DNA from 4 places in the Arthrobacter sp. TMN-50 genome. Region 3 is predicted to be linked to each of the others. Evidence: riboswitches for the same ligand, from Rfam matches in the RefSeq annotation. Region 3 holds a riboswitch; each other region holds the start of a gene.

Region 1 (5,268 bases), on a different contig from region 3:
TCGCTGGCTTTGTGCTGTCGCCTGCGGCAGGGGCGATATTGATGAGTGTCTCGACCATTGTGGTCGCGTTGAACGCGCAATTGCTGCGCAGGATCGACCTGAGACCGGAACGCCTCACCAGCACCTAGCAGTGTGAGAGGACGACCGGGTACCGTCCGCGATTGGATGAAGAGGCAGGCCGTTCACTAGGCTGGAGAAAATAGGGGAATGAAAGGGAGCGGCGGTGTCAGGCACCATCGGGCTGAAAGTAGTGTTCGACCTGTCGCGAACAGTTCTGACCTTTCTGGGATTTGTTGCAATCATCGTCGGAATCCTCGCGGTGCATGTGTGGATGGGAGGTCACGGCCCGTCAACGCACGGTGTTACAGCCCGGGACGCCCCAGCTCATGGCGTCGCGCTCTCGGCCAGCCCCGCGACATCGACCTCCGGATCCGCGACAGCTATGAGCGGTTCGCACCAAGTCCAGGCCCTTGCGGGCCACGCCGCGGCCGCAGAAAGGAACACGGGCAACGGTGAATCGGCACCACTTTGCCTGGGGTCTTGCGGGAATGATGGAGCCGCACTAGGGATGTGCCTCCTGGCGGTAATCATGGTCGTCGTGCTGGTGTCCCTGGTACGTTCCGGACGGCTCGTACCCGGGTCGGTGCTGCTGCGCGGTCCACCACTTATCCGACTGCAACCCCTCTCGATCCCTGTTCCTTCGCTGACTCAACTCTGTATCAGCCGGACCTAAAACACCGGCACTCGACCTTGTGGTGTGCTGAGCGATAAGGCTCCCACCCAACGGCATCGTTATGCCCATCGAGGGCATTTCTACAGACTTTCATCAGATGAATTCCAAAGGATCAGATCACTATGAAGCGTTACCTTTCCCTTTCTGTACTGAGCGTTGCTACTATCGTCACCCTCGCTGGCTGCGGCAGCGACACCAATCCCGCGACTTCGGTGGACGAACCATCGGCTTCCACCCCGGAAACAACCTCAGCCGAATCCACTGCCGAGGTATCGCCCGAGCACAACGACGCCGACGCGATGTTCGCTCAGTCGATGATTCCCCACCACCAACAGGCGGTCGAAATGAGCGACGTGATGCTAGCCAAGGACAATGTCAGTCCCGACGTCGTCAATCTGGCCACCCGGATCAAAGAGGCACAGGACCCCGAGATTGAAACCATGACCAGCTGGTTGGAAGCGTGGGACCGGCCGGTCATGCCCGAAGGTGGGATGGCGGGCCACGGCATGGGATCCACCGGTGGTGTGGACGGAATGATGGGCCAAGACCAGATGGCCGACCTTGAAGCCGCGGAAGGTGACGATGCGGCCGAGATGTTCCTCGAATCGATGACTGAACATCACATCGGCGCGGTGGACATGGCCCATGAAGAAATCGACAACGGAGAGAACCCCGAAGCAATTGCGCTCGCCGAGACGATAGCGGAAACCCAGCAAGCGGAAATTCAGGAAATGGAAGAACTGCTCGCCGGATTCTAGCCCTGCGGGTGTTCCACCGGATGAGGAGGGCAAAAATTGGCCCTCCTCATCCTTAGCCAGCCATCAAAATCGGCCCAACCATTGATCTGATGGGTTTTACCGCGGCGGGAAACGGAGACTTCTACGCATCCGGGCATCCGGGGCCTGGATCAGAACTTCCCGACCCGGTCGGGCTCATTCGATCGACCGACCAGGGGCAAAGCTGGCAGCCGCTATCCCAGCAGGGCGAGTCCGACTTCCATGCCCTCGCCGCCACCGACTCCGGGATAGTGGGATTCGACGGTCAGCTCCGGATCAGCGACGACGGAACCTCCTGGGACTTCGTCGATGGACAGATTCCTGCGTTCAACCTCGCTGCAACACCCCGTGACGGTACTGTTCTCGCGACAACCGAGGGAGGCCTGCAACGTTCCACGGACAACGGCGAGACGTGGGCTGCCGTACCTGGAGCGCCCCTCCTCATGTTGACCGCCCTTTCTGAAGGTATTGCTGCGGGAATTACACCTGAGGGCCAGATCCATACCAGCCGGGACGCAGGTTTGACCTGGACGAAACAAGGTATAGTTTCCGGTCAGGCAGCGGCGATCACAACCCACATGCTTGACGACGGCTTAATGCGGATCTGGGTCGCGACCGAAGACAGAGTCCAGGTTTCCAACGACAACGGGCGGACCTTCACGAACATTCGATCCAACCACCAGTAACCGCCCGGACCGGAGGGACGACGGTTCAGAGAATCGGTATCGTTACTTCGTTCGAAGGACGTGGAACCTGATCGCCCCCTGGGCAATCCCTGGGAACCGTTACCCTAATGTGACTTAAATACCAGGGTGGGGTATTCTTTTTCGAGTGATCCTGGCACCCCGCCGAGATCACACTCCCGAGCAGAATGCCGAGCCCTGCCGCTGCTCCGGGAACCGTTCGCACAATCCAGATGGCAGGGACGGGGGAACCACGTTTCCACCGGGCCACCGCACACGGTGACCCTCGGGGTTAAGTCGATCCGACTATCCAGTGCATGACCTACGTCGTTCGCGATGGCAGGAATAGTGCACCGGTGGCGGCCGGCCGGGTGACTCCCATCCGAACCCGACAGCTCACCCCGCAGGCATGGGAGAGGCAAACCACCATGTCACGTACGTCCATCCCGGCACGTCACCGCGCCGCCACCAACCACTCCATCGCCCTCGAGGGCCTGGCCCAGTCAGCGAAGTCCAACGCCGTCGCACTGGGCAAACCAGCAATCATCGCAGCCGCGACCGGCAGCCTTGTCTTCTCGGTCGGAGCTACCGCCCACGCCGGAACATACACCCAGGACGCCGGAAACACAGCTCAAGCAACAACCATCTCAGCGCCCGCTGCTGCCGCGGGAGCTCACACGGTCGTCGCCGGCGATACGCTTGGGGCGATTGCCTCACGGAACGGCATCAGCCTTGACAATCTGCTGACGCAGAATGGCCTGTCCTACGCCTCCATCATCTACCCGGGGCAGCAGATCCAGCTCGCAGGCGGCGCGGCCCCTGCCGCCGATCCCGCTACCGTTCCGGCACCATCCGCACCTGCACCGTCCGCGCTTCAAGCGTTCGCCCCAGTGGCTCCCGCCGCGGCACCGACGGCTGCGGCACCGGCGGCTGCGCCGGCAATGATGGCTCTGGCTTCCGGTTCCATCACCCCGATTGCATCAGACAGTCCTTCCACTCCAGCGAGTGGCGTTGGCGCTGCACTGGTCGCTTCGGCTTACGGCCAGCTTGGGTCCATTCAGGATTGCACCATCCTCGTCGAGCAGGCACTACGCTCCATCGGCCTGAACGTTGGCGACCTTGGACCGCTGCAGTTTGACCAGTATGGAACCCGGGTATCAAGCCCCGCGCCCGGTGACCTCGTCGTCCGCCCCGGCCACATTGCGATCTATGTGGGGAACGGGAACGTCATCAGCAGCGGCATGAACGGGGCCAACCTCACCATTGAGCACCCGCTGTCCGACCTCGCCGGATCTTACTTCGTCCGAGTCAACGGCTAACACCGAGGCCGTACGGATATCCTCCGTAAGCCGAACAAGAGTGGCAGGTGCCCTGAACGGAGGGCATCTGCCACTTTTGTGTTTTACTAACTCATGCCTGACCTGATCTGAATAGTCGTTGGGTATCAGCGTTCGAGAAGCTCAGCGGGAGTCGATGAGGATTTCGGCCGCTCGGCGGGCTTGCCCTGCGGGTTCGATGGTGCCGCTAATCGCGGCGGTGGTTTGTGCGCCTTCCGCCAGGATGGCCAGCTGAGCGGCAAGTTCCTCGGTTCCACCGGCGTCGGCGACCAAGCGGGATAGGTACTCCTGAAAGGAGCGTTTATGTAATCGGGCTATCTCGGCAACTGCAGGCGAAACGGCGCCAAGCTCCCCGAAGGCATTAATAAACCCGCAGCCCCGAAATGAGTCGGTGGCAAACCAGTCGGCGAGATAATCGTAGACGGCCAGCAGGCGTTCCCGTGGGGACGTGGCGCGGTCTACAGCAGACGTGACGCCATCGGTCCACAGCTGGTGCCGGTACCGGAGCACCGCAAGCACAATCGCCTCTTTAGATGAAAACAGCAGATATAGCCGCTTCAGGGATACGCCAGAGGCCTCTCGCAAATCATCCATTCCTACAGCCTGGATGCCGCGCCCGTAGTACAGCGAGTCAGCGGCCTCGATCACCCTGTCGCGCACCTTTCCTTCGTCCATTGTCCCAGTGTACTTGCGGCGGAACCGCCGTTCCCGTAGTGTCGGTAGTATCCTGAGAACGCTCGTTCTCATCCTATTGGAAGGATTCGCTTGATGCCGTACATCACCGCCGGATACGAAAACTCGGCCCCAGTTCAGCTGTACTTCGAGGATCACGGAGACGGCCAGCCGATCGTTCTGATTCACGGGTATCCCCTTGACGGGTCGTCATGGGAGAAGCAAAGCTCGGCCCTTCTTGATGCTGGCTACCGGGTCATCACCTACGACCGAAGAGGTTTTGGTAAGTCCTCCAAACCCACCACTGGCCATGACTATGACACCTACGCCGCTGACCTGCAGGCAGTCCTGGAATCGCTCGATCTGCGTGATGCTGTCCTGGTCGGATTCTCCATGGGAACCGGCGAAGTGGGACGGTACCTTGGCACCTACGGTTCAGACCGCGTTACGAAGGCAGTATTCCTCGGTTCGCTTCAGCCCTTCCTACTGAAGACCGAAGATAATCCTGCTGGGGTTTCTCAGGAGGTGTTCGATGGGTTGCTTGCGGCAGTCAAGTCGGATCGGTACGCATTCTTTACCAACTTTTTTGATGACTTCTTTAACACCAAAGACAACCTCGGCGCCCGGCTTAGCGAGGAAGCACTCGCAGCAAACAAGAACCTTGCCTACGCGGCTTCTTCTCACGCCTCTGTATGGGCACAACCCACCTGGCTCACCGACTTCCGTGCAGACGTCGCCAAGATCACTGTGCCCTCGCTGATCGTGCACGGTACAGCTGACAATATTTTGCCGATCGACTCGACAGGACGGGAGTTCCACAAAGCCTTGCCTGAGGCGGACTATGTGGAGATCGAGGGAGCCCCTCATGGCATGCTTTGGACCCATGCCTCAGAGGTGAATGATGTGCTCCTTCGCTTCCTTGACAAGGAACTGACAGGAAACGGGGGCGAAAAATGACCGAACAGTACATCCTCGAGCGCGCCCAGCAATTGCAGTCGTTGCACACCGCACCGGAGATCCTGCGGGTTGTCAACGTTTGGGACGCCATCAGCGCCACGACTGTCGCA
Region 2 (5,268 bases), on a different contig from region 3:
GCCGCTGCCAGCAGTGCGGGAATGGCAGGGGCGATTCGCGGCATGTCGCAGGCGAGGACCAGAACCCACGGGGTGACGTCGCCACGCAGGTGGTCGACGGCAGCGGCCAACGCGGCGGCCGGCCCGCCGAACGGCGGGGACTCACGGAGGAACTCGCAGTCCAGGGGCAGCGGGGTGCCCGCTGCGGGGCGCCCATGGAACGCTTCGTCGTCGGGCCCCACCACGACGATGCGGTGTGCGGCTGCAGCGGCCTCACAAGTGAGGCTCAGGAGCGTGCGCCCTTTGACCTGCAGATACGCCTTGGGGACGCCACCGAGGCGCGACGACCTCCCCCCGGACAGCACGACCGCATTGAAGTCGAGGGGTGCTGTAGGGCTCAAGCGGCGGACTCCGACCGGAGGAACGCACTCCATTGCGGTGCGGGCTTCTCAATTTCGCGGATCTGCCACGACGCGCCGCGCGGTGGCTGGGGGGTGACCAGCAGGTGCCAGCCTAGGGCGGCAAGAGTCTTGTCGCTCTTGTCATTGTTACACCGGAGGCAGCATGCCACCAGGTTCTCCCAACTGGAGGCGCCGCCGCGGGAGCGCGGGAAGACATGATCGATAGTCGAGGCACTCTTCCCGCAATAGGCGCACTGGTGGTTGTCGCGCCGCAGCACTCCCCGGCGGGTGACCATCACGCTGTGGCGGTAGGGGATCTTCACGTAGCGGTTCAGCAGGATGACCGAGGGCCGACCCAGAACGTCGGTAGGTCCGACCACCGGGTCCTCCCCTTCCGCGACCACACTCGCCTTTCCCGCCAGCACAAGCACCAGCGCCCGGCGGAAGGTCACTACCGCCAGTGGCTCATATCCAGCATTCAGAACGAGAGTGCGCATGCACATTCCTCTTTGCCGACTTCGGGCCTGCGTCCCTGTGGTCCGGGAGAACAGGACGACAACTGACTTATTCAGAGTAAGAGTAGTTCGGCGGACGCCCGGTTTGCTAATCCACCGACCAGGGACAGTGCGTGGCGTCGGCGGACCACGGTGGGCCAGCATCAGGTTTATACGCGAGGAGGACCCGGGGATCGAAATCCTCGGGTCCTCCAGGCTGAAGCGTTGTGTGTCTTAGCCGCCAACGCGGATGTAGACGGGACCTGAGCCCAGGTCAGCTGGTGCAACAACTGTCTGGTTGCCGTTAAATCCCCCGTGGACGGCCTGGCCACCACCAATGTAAACGGCGATGTGAGCCACTCCGGCGCCACCATCCGCATAGTAAAGTAAGTCGCCCGGAATAGCTTCGCCAGCGCTGACGGTGCGTCCGAGGGACAGGTAACCGGCTGGCCAGCCGTGGAAGTTGATCCCTGCGGCTGCGAGGGCGTTGCTGACGAGGCGGGTGCAGTCCTGGGTGACCCCAAGCTGTCCCTGCGCTGCAGCAGCGATGGTGGCAGCTACCCCGGAGGAAGCGGCTGGCTTTTGCTGTGCGGCCGGAGCCTCGGCTGCTGGCGCAGACTGAGCGGGTACAACCTGAGCGGGCACTGCCTGAGCGGGCGCTACCTGGGTGGGCGCTGCCTGCTTCAGTTCTGCAACAGGTGTGACGGGTGTTGGTTCAACGGGTGCTACTTCGGCGGCCGGGGCCACGACGGGAGCTTCGGCTACCTCGGCGACGGTTTCCACCTGTGCGGTCACTGTGGGGGCTTCGACGATGGTCGGAGCCGCAACGGCCTTGACCGGGGTGCGGTTGAAGGCGATCTCGGCGTCCGCTGGTGCCTCGACAACTGCTGGTGCTGCCTGAATCTCCAACGCCGAGGCGAGGGCGACGCGTTCCACCGACTCGAGCGAAAGGTCGGCGGCGTTGGCCGACACCCCGCCAGTCAGAACAAGGCCGGATGCTGCGGCGATGACGGCAGCCTGCCGACCCATGCCACCGGCGTTTTCGGTGACTGCCTTGGCCAGGGCCGAGAAATTGGTGGTCTGGCGTCTATCGGCGCGGTGACGTGCAATAGCGGCGCGTGTTGTCATTCTGAGATTCTCCAGTTTGATTCTTGGGCTTTAGCGGACACGGAAGCTTTAGCGGACACGGACGAAACTGGAGCCAGCGAGGTCAGCTAACGGGTGCAAAATGGTCGCGTTGACCCCGTTCATTCCGCTGCTGATGACTTGTCCGTTGCCGACGTAAATCGCAACGTGTCCCGGGCGGATGACGAGGTCCCCTGGCTGAGGCGAACCGACCACGTCGCCGTACGCATAGAACTGCTCGGGCCCCAGGTCACCGACCGTCTTACCAACCGAACGCAAGGCCACCTCGACGAGAACCGTGCAATCCTGCACTGCGCCGATCTGCGAGTAGGCACTAGCTACGAGAGCCGCACCGATACCACTCGAAGAAACACTGGCGGGCTGTGGCTTCGGGGCCACCTCTTTAGCGGCAGGCTCCGGAGCCGCAACGGCTGGAGCAGGCGCGGCGGCTGCAGGCGTTGCGGCGGCTGCAGGCGTTGCGGCGGGACCCTGCGCCGGTGCTGTAGCGGGACCCTGCGCCGGTGCTGTAGCGGGACCCTGCGCCGGTGCTGATTCCTGAACGGCGGGCTCGACGACGGCGGTCGGAGCGAGGACCTCAGCTACAGGCGCGACGGCGTCGGCCTGGACCTCAACTACTGGTGCGATTTCCACCACAGCGGGCGTTGCCGTGACGGCGGTGCGCTCGAAGGTGATGTCTGCGGTGGCGGCCGCGCTAACGGAGTCAGCGGTAACCGCAACGGGATTCAAGGGGGTGGAGAGTGCAACGCGCTCAGACTGGCCGATCCCGTGGGCTGGCAGTCCGGCTGTCAGGACCAGTCCCGAAGCTGCGACGATGACCGCGGCCTGGCGGCCTACTGATCCAGCGTTCGACGAGACAGCGCTGGAGATGGCTGTCAAGGGGCTGGTGTGCGTGCGGACGGCCCGGTGGCGGCCCAGAGAAGAGCTAGTTGACACGTTTGATTGCCTCTCCCAATTGCCTGCGAGGTGAGCTGTCGGATTCGGATGGGAGTCACCCGGCCACATGATTTCCTACTGGAAACACGCGACTTAACCCCAAGGATTTCCTGCGAAATCCAGTAATTGGTTCCCCCGCCTCTGCCATGCGAATTGTGCGATCGGACCCCGGGCAGTGGCAGAGCTAGGCGATCTGCTCGGGAGTGCCAAATTGACTAGAATTTGGCACGAGGTTGACGGTACATCAGATTGATCACAATGTCACATTCCGGTCACGGAACGATATGTCCTTGGTTACAGCCAGCCCATGGGGTCCACTGTTTGACCGTCAACCATCACCTCGAAGTGCAGGTGGCAACCGGTTGACGCGCCGGTACTGCCGCTCTGTGCGACCACCTGAGCGCGGTCAACTTTCTGCCCCTCATTGACGCTACTGAGGGAAAGATGGTTATAGGAGGATTCGAGCCCGTTGCCGTGGTCGATGACTACACGGTTCCCGCCGCCATAGGGGTGCCACCCAGCAAAGGTGACGGTGCCGGCCGCTGCGGCGAAGACTTCAGAACCGCAGGAGCTGCTGAAGTCCTGTCCGGAATGCAGCTCGCCGCTCATCCCTGTGATCGGACTTACCCGGTAGCCGAAGGGTGAGGTGAGGACCAGCTCTTTCATTGGCGCTGACAGGGACCCTCGGGCCGCGGCCGGCACGGCGGTCGATCCTGCGGCGGTCATGATCTCACTGAGCTTGACGTCGGCATCGAACGTGCTCTGCAGCGCGGTGCGACTGAAGTCGACCGGAGCAGCGGCCGGGACCTTGATGTCGCGGGGTACTGCCGTTTCGATGACGGCGGCGGCAGCGCCGGCGGCGTCCGGCATGTCCTCGGCCGGAATGGATGCGGCGGTGGTGGGCAACGCGATGGTCAGCACCAGGCCTGAGGCGGCGGCGGCGATCGCGATCTTCTGGCTCAGCCCGGTCACTGAGAGGTCGTTCCTGACGCGGGTGGCCCGACGTCGTCGATCGAGACGCTGGGCGTCTCGGGGACGCGCGGTAGGTACCGGGGCACCGGCACGGCGGCGTCCCGAAGCATGCTGCTTCGACAAAGGGTCCCTTTCGTATATGCCTGCGAAGTTAGCTGTCGGATTCGAGTCGGGAAGTAACTCGGCCCAGATCTGATCCGCTGACACGGCACCGGATCCGGGCTTCACCCCAAGGCGGCAGATCGGCCGCCGTCGATGGGTCCTCCGCCCCTGTCACGGGTTCTCAGCATCCTGATCCGCTGACAGGGTTAGGCGTGCGGATCAGGTAACGCTGATGTATCAACGCCAGTTTTCCATTATCCGCGACCAGACGCAAAAGAGATACGTTCGTTATCTTTTCCTGTGGATAACTTGCGGCAACAGTGCGCTTTACTACCTTAAGGCACTGTCGTGCTGACCGAGACAAATACGTGCGCGGCGACGTCGGGCGGCAGTTCGAGCGCCCCGTCGATCCCCTCGACCCGGACCGACACGTAATCGCCGACCGTCTGCGCGCTGATGACTGTTCCTGGCCGCAATCCGCCCTCATCAAGCTGCGAGAGCAACTCGGGATCCACCTGGATGGGCTCCGCCAGCCGGACAAGGGTGACCACCGACCCCGAGGGGTTGGTTCCGACTACTGAGAGGAGACTGCGCACACCGGCAGCGAAGTTTTCGGTCGGCGGGCCGCCCAGCGCTTCGAGCCCGGGGATGGGGTTGCCGTAGGGCGACTCGGTGGGCTTTCCCAGCAGCTCGTACAGGCGCTGTTCAACCCGTTCGCTCATCACATGCTCCCAGCGACACGCCTCCTCATGGACGTACGCCCAATCGAGACCGATCACATCGGAAAGCAGCCGTTCAGCGAGGCGGTGTTTACGCATCACACCGATGGCGCGACGTCGACCGAGGTCAGTGAATTCCAGGTGGCGGTCGCCGGAAACCACCACCAATCCATCACGCTCCATCCGGCCGATGGTCTGCGACACAGTCGGACCCGAATGGCGGAGCCGTTCGGCGATCCGGGCGCGGAGGGCAACTATGTTCTCCTCCTCCAGTTCCAGGATCGTCCGCAGATACATCTCAGTGGTATCGATGAGGTCCGTCATACGGTTCAGCTCCTAGGCACTGGTGCGGGATGGAACAGCGGGCAGCTTTCGCGGTGGGAACGCGGCACGTAACGCCAGCGCCGAACGTGAGTCCTACGCCTCCCAAGGTTAACTCATTTCCCGCTGGCCCGGGCAATCAGGCGTCGCCGTGCGCACCACGTGGTCTGTTCACAAATGCCAGCGGAGGCAGGCAGTGCG
Region 3 (5,268 bases):
ACCATCGTCGCTGTTGACGGACCTGCTCGAGATCCTCCCGGCGGCGTCTCTTCACACTCCCTATGGGATGACCGAGGCGCTGCCGGTTACCGACGTCGACCTCGAGTCGATCCTGTCCGCCGAAACCTATGCCGCTGGGTCGACCGTTCCCGACGCCGGGAACGGCGTCTGTGTTGGGCGCGCTGTCGCTGGCGCCCGCATCACCATCAGTCCGCTTGATCAGTCAGGAACGGCCAACGGCCAACCCACCACCGCAGCCGGGGTTACCGGCGAAATTCTGGTCAGCGCCCCGCACGTCAAGGAGCGGTACCACCGGCTGTGGATCACCCAAAGTGACAGCTCACGGACCGGCGGTTGGCACCGAACCGGCGACGTAGGACATTTCGACGACGAGGGCCGGCTTTGGGTCGAGGGGCGTCTTCCCCACATCGTTACTTCACCGACCGGCGTCGTTACCCCGGTCGGGGTTGAACAGGCGCTCGAAACCGTCGACGCCGTTGGGCTGGCAGCCGTGGTCGGCGTCGGGCCGACCGGTACGCAAGCTGTGGTTGCCGTCGTGGAGTCCGTGCCACCGGTCACGAAGCCGGGGCTGGCACCTGCCGCTCTTGCCGCCGGCGCACGAGACGCAGCCCGTTCCGCCGGGGTTGAACTGTCGGCGGTGCTGGTGGTTCCTTCGCTGCCCACGGATATCCGGCACAACGCGAAGATCGACAGAACCCGGGTGGCGTCCTGGGCGGCCGGGGTGCTCGCTGGCGGGAAGATCGGCGCCCTGTGAAGGTTTTGGTCACCGGCGCAAGCGGAATGCTGGGTCGGGTGACGGCAGCTCTCCTCCGGTCGCAGGGGCACGAGGTGCGGGCGTTCCAGCGTCGACCATCAGGACTGACCGGTATCGATGATTGTCTCGGATCGGTCACCGATTCGACGGCCGTCCGGCGGGCGGTGCAGGGCAGGGACGCGGTGGTACATCTTGCGGCCAAGGTGTCCTTCGCGGGTGCTGCGGCCGATTTTGAGGCAGTCAATGTGGAGGGCACCCGGCTGCTGCTGTCTGCTGCGCGTTCCGCTGGGGTGCGGGACGTCGTCTTCGTTTCGTCGCCGTCGGTGGCGCATGTGGGCGAGGCGCTTGTGGGACAGGGTGCCACGCAAGCCACCCCGGACCTGGTGCGGGGTAACTACGCCCAAACCAAGGCACGGGCTGAACTGCTGGCTCTGGCCGCCAGCAGCGAGAACTTCCGGGTCGCCGCCGTCCGACCCCACATTGTGTGGGGCCCCGGGGATACCCAGTTGGTGGAGCGGGTGATGGAGCGCGCCCGGGCCGGGCGTCTGCCCTTCCTGGACGCCGGCACCGCCCTGGTCGATACCACCTATGTGGACAATGCTGCAGCAGCGATCGCCGCCGCGCTTGACGGCGTGGACCGGTTGGCGGGGCAGGCCGTGGTGGTCACCAACGGTGAACCGAGGCCAATCGGCGAGCTGATCGCGGGGATTTGCCGGGCTGGTGGGGTGCAGCCGCCGCGTTGGTCGGTTCCGGGCCGGATGGCGCGGGTCGCTGGGTCGCTGGTGGAGTTCGTGTGGCAGCGGGGTGGCATCGAAAGCGAACCGCCCATGACCCGGTTCCTTGCCGAGCAACTGTCGACCGCTCACTGGTTTGATCAGCGCCGCACCCGCGAGCTGCTGGCCTGGACGCCGACCGTGTCAATCGATGAGGGTCTGTCCCGTCTGGCACTGCATTATCAGGGACGCTAGGCTTCCCCACTCCCCCTCGGCGCCCTAATTGCCATTGGCCGGCTCTTCGCCGACGGCGCCGTCGGCCTGTTCCCGCAGAACATCGATGTGGCCCAGGTGACGTGCTGTTTCTTCCACCAGATGCTGAAGGATCCATCGGAGCGTGTAGCCGTCCCGTGACGAGGTGGCGTCAAGGGAGACGGCTGCCTGGACCACGGCGTCGCAGCGTGCAGCCTCGGCCGCATAGTCTTCGAGCAGCCGTGCCATAGCGGTGTGAGGTGGGACGTGAAATTCGCCGTCGGGGTCCTCATCGGTCCAGTCATAGTCGAGACCCTGCTCTCCGGCGAAGACATCCCTGAGCCATGACCGTTCGACGTTCTCCAGATGACGCACCAGCCCGTGCAGGGTGAGTCCGGTCGGAGTTGCGACTGAGCGCAGCACGTCATCGTCGGCTCCCTCCATTTTCCAGGCCACCAGGTCGCGTTGGCGCTGCAGGAAGCCGAGGGTGATTGTCAGTTCGTCACCGAGGTGCGCGGGCTCGGTGACGTGGCACAATCTTCCGTTGACCCGGCCTGAACCGTCTGTTGCTTCTGGTGTCATTGGCTTACCTTATCGGTGACCGTTCTGTCCGGAAAGCATGGATGCGCCACCGGATTTCTCCGATGACGCATCCGAATACTCGTGCCCGTACCGCCGGAGCGGAGGGTTTAGAGGGTGTAGTACCCAACCAGTGGCATGGCGCTGACCGCGTGGACCAGGGTGCCCTGGCCTGGGTTCAGTGCGCTGACCATCTGGCCGCCACCGATGTAGATGCCGATGTGTCCGCCGCCGTTCTGGACGACGAGGTCACCTGGCTGAGGGTTGCTGGTGGGGGTCAGGGCGCCCATCTGTGCCTGGCTGGTGCGGGGCAAATCGATGCCGTGCTGGGCATAGACCCACTGCACGAACCCTGAGCAGTCCCAGCCAGCGCTTGGGCTGGTGCCGCCATAGACGTACGGTGAGCCGATCATTGACTGGGCGGTTCCGGCGATCCCTGCGCTGGACACCTGCCCGCCGGTGGACGCTGCAGCGATTGGCTGAATGTCCTCCGAGGCGGTGGTGATGCCCAGGTTGCTGGTCTCGGCGGGGGCAACTGGTGCCGCTGCCTGAGTTGCCGGGGCCGGTGCTGCTACCTGAGTTGCTGGAGCCGGTGCCGCTACCTGCGCTGCCGGACCGGTGCTGCCGGTCAGTGAGATGACCTCGCCTGGGAAGATGACCGAGTCCCAGCCGAGACCGTTGGCGGTGAAGATCGACTCAAGGCTGACATCGTAGGCGCCTGCGATGCTGCCCAGAGTGTCTCCGGCCTGAACGGTGTGAGTGGTCGTGCCCGGGGCGGGGGCGCTGGCAGCCTGAGCGACAGGTGCCGGCGCGGCCTGGACGTTGATTTCTCCAGCAGCGTTGGCTGGCAGTCCGGCGCTCAACATCAGACCTGATGCTGCGACGACGACTGCTGCTGGACGTCCGATAGCGCCAGCGTGTGAGCTGACTGCCTTGGACACGGTCTGCATGGCGCTTGGCGGGGTTGCACGGTGGCGCGCGATGTAACGATTCTTGGACATGATGTTGCCTCTCCCAGTGCCTGCGAGGTTAGCTGTCGGATTCGGATGGGAGCCACCCGGGCGTGATGCCACGCCTTCACCCCTAGGCCGTCTTTCGGCGACCACTACTGGTTCCCCCGCTTCTGCCGGATGTATGCGAACGGACCTCGCGGCAGCGGCAGAATTAGGCAATCTGTCGGGAGGACGCTGAGTTGAACGGAACCCGGCGTGCCGTTTACTGTACATTTCGCTCCGGGGGTTTTGTCACATTTGGATTACGGCGGCAGTGCCTTGGAAAGGGACCTCCCTTCGGTGCTGATGTCGGATCTAAGAGGTCGGAGGCAGCGTTGGACGAGATCCAGAAACGTCTCCGGTTCGTTCATGGTCGTCTAGTGTGTCCATACCCAATGATTACCCACCCTAGGCACCTGCTACCGACCCACTTGCGCTATGTGGGTAAGTCTCCCGGGTGGAGGACAAGTGGGCAAAAGGTTCCGGAGACAGCGGCCAGGACCTACCAGCGGCCATTCCGGGGCTTGGGCTGACACCGCGGGCAGCTGAACGACGAACGGTTCATAAACATTTCTCGCCGGATCGGCGAAACCCCCGGCAACAGCGGATCGCTGGCGCAGCGGGTGCACGGTTCACCCTCCCGGCCATAGGCATTCAGCGAACGCTCGAAGTATCCGGACGCACCATTGACGTTCACGTACAGGGAGTCAAAGCTGGTACCGCCCGCCTCAAGCGCCCGGACCATGACGTCCCGGCAGGCATCCACCAACCGCAGGGCGTCGGCCCGGCGCATGGAGTCGGTCGGCCGCGCGAAATGCACCCTGGCAGCCCAAAGTGCTTCGTCCGCGTAGATGTTGCCGATCCCGGAAATCAGGCCCTGGTCGAGAAGCGCCCGCTTGATACCCGTCTTGCGCCGTCGCAGCTTCGCGTAGAACCCGTCAAAGGAGAACGCCGGATCGAGCGGGTCGCGGGCAATGTGGGAAGCCTCTGCCGGAATCAACGGCACCGGGTGTTCCCCGAGGCCGCCCGGCTGGCCGTCCGCGGTGGACACCATTGACGTGACAAAGAGACCACCAAAAATTCGCTGATCAACAAATCGCAGTTCCCGCGGCAAAGGCCCGGTCAACGGATCCTCGGCAGCCGACAGTGTCAGCCTGACCCGCAGATGCTTTTCCGCTGGGGCACCGGCATCCTTCACCAGTAACTGTCCACTCATGCCCAGATGCGCCATCAGAGCGACCGGTGCGACAGCAGCAGAACCAGCGCTGGCGGTCTCGGCCGGCGCAGCCAACGGCATCCACAGGAATTTTCCGCGCCGCACTACGTCCAGCACCCGTGCCCCCACCAGATTTCCTGCAAAGTCCTCGACCCCGAGCCCATGACGGCGGATGGACCGGGAGTCGAGGATGTCGACGTCGTCGATGGTTCGCCCCAACACCCAGCGGGCCAGGCCGCGGCGCACCACCTCGACCTCAGGTAGTTCGGGCATCGTGAAGCCTAGGCTGACTCAGTCGAAGTCGTGGCGGCAGCAGCAGGATCGGCAGCAGTAGGATCGGCAGCGTCCTCGGTCGGGGCGGCAGCAGCAGGGACCGACGCCGAGGAGGCGGACGACTTGGGTTCCGCGGCGACGACCCGCAGCATCTTCCATGACGCGGCAGCCGCTTCCTGCTCCGCTTCCTTCTTCGACGGACCGGATCCCGAGCCATACGGCAGACCGCCCACCGTGAGGAGAGCCTCGAAGGAACGGGCATGGTCGGGCCCGGAGCCTGTGACCTTGTAGTCAATAACGCCGAGGCGGCGTGCGGCGGCGATTTCCTGGATGCTGGTCTTCCAGTCGGTGCCGGCACCCATCGCTGCAGCGCTGCCGAGCAGTGGAGCAACCAGCCGCATCACCATGGCTCGGGCAACCTCAATACCATTACTCAAATACGTGGCACCGATGACAGCTTCCATGGTG
Region 4 (5,268 bases), on a different contig from region 3:
CGCCACCGCCAGAGCTTCGCTTACTGAGGGGTCGCATGAACCCGGTGGTGGCATGAAGAAAGCGTCGGAGAGCACGGTGGAGACCGCTCTTTGTGTTCTCCGACCCTTTCGACCGGGTAGAAAAGAGCCCGGCTATCAGTCACTCGCACATGAAGATAGCTAAAACACTACGCCTGCCGTCTGAGCTTTACCTGGCAATATGGGTTGTTCTTTACCTGTTGTGCGTGCTCAAGAAAAGCGGCGACATTTTAGATGTTTTGGACGTCCGCGCACCGCAACCATCGGGCTAGATAGTTTTCGGCGATAGGCCGAAGATACCCACGCGCCTCACCAGGATCATCCGTCACACAAATACGCTATCCAGGGGGCGGTTCTTTGTTTACAGTGAGAACAAGCACCACAACGTTTTGCGGGTGCTGGAGCTTCAGGGTAGCTGTGTGGGGGCAATCCACCCAGGAGTGTGCTCCGAATCACTTATTAGGGCGTGTCCTACCCGGGATGCGCGCTCACCGCACAGTGAAGGAATAACTTTCATGAACAAGGCCATGCGTTTTCTTGCAGTCCCCACCCTCGCCCTCGGCGCTTTAGCCATGGCATCCTCCCCAGCGATAGCGCATGGCGAAGAGAGCCATTCCTACTCCTCGACCCTGGGCCAGCTCAACGGCACCACCGGCACCGGCACCATCACCGTTGATGTCACCGGTGACAAGGCATTGGTGGACTTGCAGGTTTCCGGTCTTGCAGAGACCTTCATGGACGGGCCATACCCTCACGTCCAGCACATCCACGGTGGAGCACTGGGTGAATGCCCGACCCCAGCCGATGACGCAAACGGCGATGGCATCCTGAACACCACCGACGGTGCTCCCTCCTACGGTGGTATCCTGACCACACTAACCACCAGCGGCGCCACCGGCCCTGAGGAGGGCCTCAACCTCGAGCTCGGCGGCCAGGGCGGAAGCTACACCGTCGAACGCGAGATTGACCTCAACGCCGAAACCAAGGCCTCCCTCGAAGCCGGCACCGCCGTCGTCGTTGTCCACGGCCTGGACCCGGCAACTGCTGGTGTCTCCGAGGAAGTCTTCAACTCCCCAAGTGACCTGGATCCTTCACTTCCTCTCGGGGCAACCTCACCGGCGCTGTGTGGAACTCTTGTAGCCTCCCAGATGGGTGACATGCCTGCCGGTGGCGCTGACACCGGTGTGGCCCAGGAAACCGGGTCCAACACTGCCATGCTCGCACTCGGTGGCGGACTCGTTCTGGCCGCAGCAGCCGGTGGAACCTACATGGTCCGCCGCAGCAACACCAACGCATAAACAGCTAAACACACATCACTACCTGAACTAACCGGATCCGAACCTTCCACCGAATAGCTCACCCAAAACGACCGCCGCAGAAGCCCCAAACCTCTGCGGCGGTCGTTTGTCGTACACAGACGACAGCGGTATCCCTGTCGTGGGCGACCACACTCCCCGCCAAATCTTCTGGGATACCTGCATAGGGAGGCGAGACCAAGAATGACGGTTAGCGTAGCAGTCTGCTGATGGCCTGGGTTGCTTCCTTGACCTTCGCGTCGATGGCTTCGGCGGATCCGGTGGTTCTAGCTTCTTGCGCTGCTTCGACGACGCAGTGTTGCAGGTGGTTTTCCAGCAATCCCAGGCTTACGGCATGCATTGCACTGTTTGCCGCAGCGACCTGGGTAAGGATGTTGATGCAGTATTGATCTTCGTCAATCATGCGTGCTATCCCGCGGACTTGTCCTTCGATGCGCTTCAGACGCCGCAAGCAGGCGGCCTTGTCCGAGGAGTAGCCATGTACTGCTTGATTGGTCGCCGGATGATCAGTCTTTGTTGGCTCCGCCGGGGAGAACTCCGTGTCAGCTGCCTTCAGGGAGTCTGTTGTACTGCTTCGAGATCCAGGTTCGGCGCTCACGTGCTTTCCTTTCACTACCAACAGATATGCTCCGGCCGTGCCCAGATCAGATCGGTGGTGCGTCCCCAGCTACGCGTTCCGCGCAGCAACCATAAGTATGAACGACGCTTCAACTCGCCCAGAACGCTTGAGTGCCGTTATGGGTTCCGCTCATCGATCGTAGGCACACCAAACCTAGTAGCCACATGAGTGGGTGTTGAATACCGTAACCGTAACCGTTACGTGACATAGATACCAGGGTGGGGTATTCTCGTCCGAGTGATCCCGGCACCCCCGCCAAGATCATATTCCCGTGCAGAATGCCGAGCCCTGCCGCTGCACCGGGAGCCGTTCGCACAATCCAGATGGCAGGGACGGGGGAACCACGTTTCCACCGGGCCGCCGCACGCGGTGACCCTCGGGGTTAAGTCGATTCGACTATCCAGCGTAGAACCTGCATCGTTCGCGATGGCAGGCGCTGCACTTAGGTAGCGGACGGCCGGGTGACTCCCATCCGAACCCGACAGCTCACCCCGCAGGCATGGGAGAGGCAAATTACCATGTCACGTTCATTCCTTTCGGCACGCCACCGCGCCGCCACTACCCACTCCATCGCCCTTGAGGGCCTCGCTCAGACCGCGAAGACCAACGCCGTCGCACTGGGCAAGCCAGCCATCATCGCAGCCGCGACCGGCAGCCTCGTTTTCTCCGTTGGAGCCACCGCTCACGCGGGAACCTACGCCGAGAATGCCACGACCGCACAGGCAACAACCGTCTCGGCAACGGCTGCAGGGGTTCACACTGTCGTCGCCGGTGACACTTTAGGCGCGATCGCCGCGCTGCACGGACTGAGCCTTGAAAACCTTCTGGCACAGAACGGCCTGTCCTATGCCTCAGTGATCTACCCGGGGCAGCAGATCCAGCTCACCAGCAGTGCAAGCGCGGCCGTCAGCCCCGCTACTGTTCCAGCGGCACCTGCAGCCCAGGCAATCGCCCCGGCAGCAGTCCCAGTGGCACCAGCCCCCGCCGTGCCAGCCATGATGACGTTGGCCTCGGGGTCTATCACCCCAATTACACAGGAAACCCCGTCAGTTCCGGCAAGCGGAGTCGGCGCAGCCCTTGTCGCCTCGGCATACGGGCAGCTCGGTTCCATCCAGGACTGCACCATCCTCGTCGAGCGGGCATTGCGTTCCATCGGCCTGAACGTCGGAGACCTCGGACCCCTGCAATTCGATCAGTACGGAACCCGAGTCTCAAGCCCCGCGCCCGGCGATCTGGTCGTCCGCCCCGGCCACATCGGTATCTACGTCGGGAACGGCAACGTCATCAGCAGCGGCATGAACGGGGCTAACCTCACCATTGAGCATCCGCTATCCGACCTCGCCGGATCATATTTCGTCCGAGTCAACGGCTAACACCTAGGCCTTGCGGAGAGACTCCGTAAACTGAACAAAAGTGGCAGATGTCCTGGACGGAGGGCACCTGCCACTTTTTGTGTCCGGGTTCCCATATTGTCTGACCATGCTGCGATTAGCCGCCGTTCACGGCTAACAGTCGCAGGCGGCCACCATGAACATAAACATGCCCCGGTTGCTTGCTGGTCAGTCGGTTCACGAGGAACCCATCCGTTTCGACGGCTGTTTCGAAGAATAGTCAAGCACGTTGGTTGGGGGCCTGCAGTAGCAATGTCAAGGAACAACCCTCTAAGTCCCACGAATTGATTGGACAAAGCTCATCATGCTCAGCTCACCCAGCGGACGTCGCAGTGGCTACCTAGCCTCAGCAGCAGTTGCTGCCCTCATCCTTACCGGTTGCGCAACAGACGCCCCACCCCAAAGCCAAGGAACGGCGTCGGCGCCGACGGTTTCTTCCTCGCCCGCGGTTCCAGCTCCCACGCCGACACCCACGCCGACACCCACGCCGACACCTGTGCCGCCCGCGCCTGAGATGCCCGCGGCGGCGGCCCTTGCTCCTACCCAGTTGCCGGTGTTGCCCGAGTCGGCCCCGGTTTCATTCAGTGTGCCCTCCATCGGCGCCGGATCAGAGCTGCTTAGCCTTGGGCTGCGTGAAAACGGCTCACTGGAGGTTCCTCCAGATGGCCCCGGCGCCCCGGCGAGCTGGTATAACGAGTCCCCCACCCCCGGCGAACGCGGACCAGCTGTCCTCCTAGGCCACGTCAATGCAACCGGCGGCGGACCAGGCGTCTTCGCCGACTTGCGCAAACTCAAGGCCGGGGACACCATTGATGTGCTTCGTGAAGACGGCACCACGGCGACCTTCGTTTTCGAACGCGGCGAGCAGTACGTCAAAGACGAGTTTCCGACCCTGACGGTCTACGGCAACACGGAGGGATCCGAACTACGCCTGATCACCTGCGACGGCTATAACCCAGATACCGGTGAATTCGACGATAACTACGTCGTCTACGCAAAGCTGGTCACCTAAGACCTGTGAATTCGATAGCCGCTGCTGGCCCGATCAACGATCCCTGCACTAGTGACTGGGAGCACGCTATTTAGGGCCACTCTGCAGTTCGTAGTCTTAGACGCCGACGATGGCATTAGGTAGGAGGATTAGGGCCAGACCGTGCCTGTTTTGACGGTCCTGGCGATACCAGAGCCAGAGCGGCTTCCAATACCTGCAAAATTGGCAGATCAACGCGTCCGTAGCGGGCGATGGGCTTGGTGAGCGTCTTTCCGTGTGCGGCTTCGATTAGTTCGTTCTCGAGCCCGGCGGCGCTCGTATATCTGATTGGTATTTCGAGTTCACTTTGGAACTTGAAATCCCTAAGCCCCTTGTTCCGGGAAAAGTTCGCGGCCTTCACACAAAGCTGCGAGGGGTGCCGGTTCCCAACGTCGCACTCGGCCAGTCACCTAGGCCGCCAAGGCAGAAGTGTTCATTCCCGACGCTTCGCGAGCAAAACAACGTGAGCTGACGCGAACCTATTGCGATCGTATTGACCTTCCAGTGAATGGAAGGTTTACGGTTGCGGTTCAGATAGAAGCGACGACAGTGAGGTGGCAAGAGATGGTGGAGAATCACGGACGACGAGCCCTAGTGATCGGGGCTGGAGTGATCGGGCTAACGACGGCGTTGTCCTTGCGGAAGGAAGGCTGGAACGTGACGGTGGTCGCCGAGAGTTTCGCTCCGGAAGTTACCTCGACCGCTGCGGGGGCGGTGTGGGAGTGGCCGCCATCGGTATGTGGACGCCACCATGACGAGATCCTGCTGGAGAAATCCAAGGCATGGGCTATGGCTTCATACGAGCAATTCCGAGAGCTGGCTAAACGGCCGCAGGAAACTGGCGTGTTCATTCGGCCAGCCGTTTTCTACTTTCGGTACCCGATCGCTTCCCGA

The links. Region 3 has a riboswitch for cyclic di-AMP ahead of ACX80A_RS09010 (NlpC/P60 family protein). Riboswitches for the same ligand answer to the same signal wherever they lie in the genome.
Region 1: another riboswitch for cyclic di-AMP. It lies ahead of ACX80A_RS10940 (C40 family peptidase); the one in region 3 lies ahead of ACX80A_RS09010 (NlpC/P60 family protein).
Region 2: another riboswitch for cyclic di-AMP. It lies ahead of ACX80A_RS07305 (NlpC/P60 family protein); the one in region 3 lies ahead of ACX80A_RS09010 (NlpC/P60 family protein).
Region 4: another riboswitch for cyclic di-AMP. It lies ahead of ACX80A_RS14950 (C40 family peptidase); the one in region 3 lies ahead of ACX80A_RS09010 (NlpC/P60 family protein).

The regions. Positions count from the first base shown of each region.
Region 1 is NZ_JBTNDG010000008.1:86,483-91,750, reverse strand. It holds partial or broken gene ACX80A_RS10960 (heavy metal translocating P-type ATPase) at 1-128, shown strand, start outside; gene ACX80A_RS10955 (hypothetical protein) at 224-733, shown strand; gene ACX80A_RS10950 (DUF305 domain-containing protein) at 856-1,491, shown strand; gene ACX80A_RS10945 (F510_1955 family glycosylhydrolase) at 1,554-2,195, shown strand; cyclic di-AMP (ydaO/yuaA leader) riboswitch at 2,404-2,617, shown strand; gene ACX80A_RS10940 (C40 family peptidase) at 2,621-3,511, shown strand; gene ACX80A_RS10935 (TetR/AcrR family transcriptional regulator) at 3,653-4,204, opposite strand; gene ACX80A_RS10930 (alpha/beta fold hydrolase) at 4,298-5,158, shown strand; gene ACX80A_RS10925 (isocitrate lyase/PEP mutase family protein) at 5,155-5,268, shown strand, end outside.
Region 2 is NZ_JBTNDG010000003.1:216,543-221,810, forward strand. It holds gene mobA (molybdenum cofactor guanylyltransferase) at 1-380, opposite strand, end outside; gene ACX80A_RS07295 (HNH endonuclease) at 377-877, opposite strand; gene ACX80A_RS07300 (NlpC/P60 family protein) at 1,109-2,002, opposite strand; gene ACX80A_RS07305 (NlpC/P60 family protein) at 2,051-2,953, opposite strand; cyclic di-AMP (ydaO/yuaA leader) riboswitch at 2,959-3,123, opposite strand; gene ACX80A_RS07310 (M23 family metallopeptidase) at 3,248-4,048, opposite strand; cyclic di-AMP (ydaO/yuaA leader) riboswitch at 4,051-4,224, opposite strand; gene ACX80A_RS07315 (metal-dependent transcriptional regulator) at 4,363-5,070, opposite strand.
Region 3 is NZ_JBTNDG010000005.1:151,834-157,101, forward strand. It holds gene ACX80A_RS08995 (alpha/beta fold hydrolase) at 1-775, shown strand, start outside; gene ACX80A_RS09000 (NAD-dependent epimerase/dehydratase family protein) at 772-1,743, shown strand; gene ACX80A_RS09005 (DinB family protein) at 1,768-2,322, opposite strand; gene ACX80A_RS09010 (NlpC/P60 family protein) at 2,430-3,320, opposite strand; cyclic di-AMP (ydaO/yuaA leader) riboswitch at 3,324-3,484, opposite strand; gene mutM (bifunctional DNA-formamidopyrimidine glycosylase/DNA-(apurinic or apyrimidinic site) lyase) at 3,814-4,800, opposite strand; gene rnc (ribonuclease III) at 4,809-5,268, opposite strand, start outside.
Region 4 is NZ_JBTNDG010000025.1:12,743-18,010, reverse strand. It holds gene ACX80A_RS14960 (hypothetical protein) at 534-1,316, shown strand; gene ACX80A_RS14955 (metal-sensitive transcriptional regulator) at 1,525-1,932, opposite strand; cyclic di-AMP (ydaO/yuaA leader) riboswitch at 2,255-2,468, shown strand; gene ACX80A_RS14950 (C40 family peptidase) at 2,472-3,326, shown strand; gene ACX80A_RS14945 (hypothetical protein) at 3,723-3,857, shown strand; gene ACX80A_RS14940 (class F sortase) at 3,841-4,356, shown strand; gene ACX80A_RS14935 (FAD-dependent oxidoreductase) at 4,939-5,268, shown strand, end outside.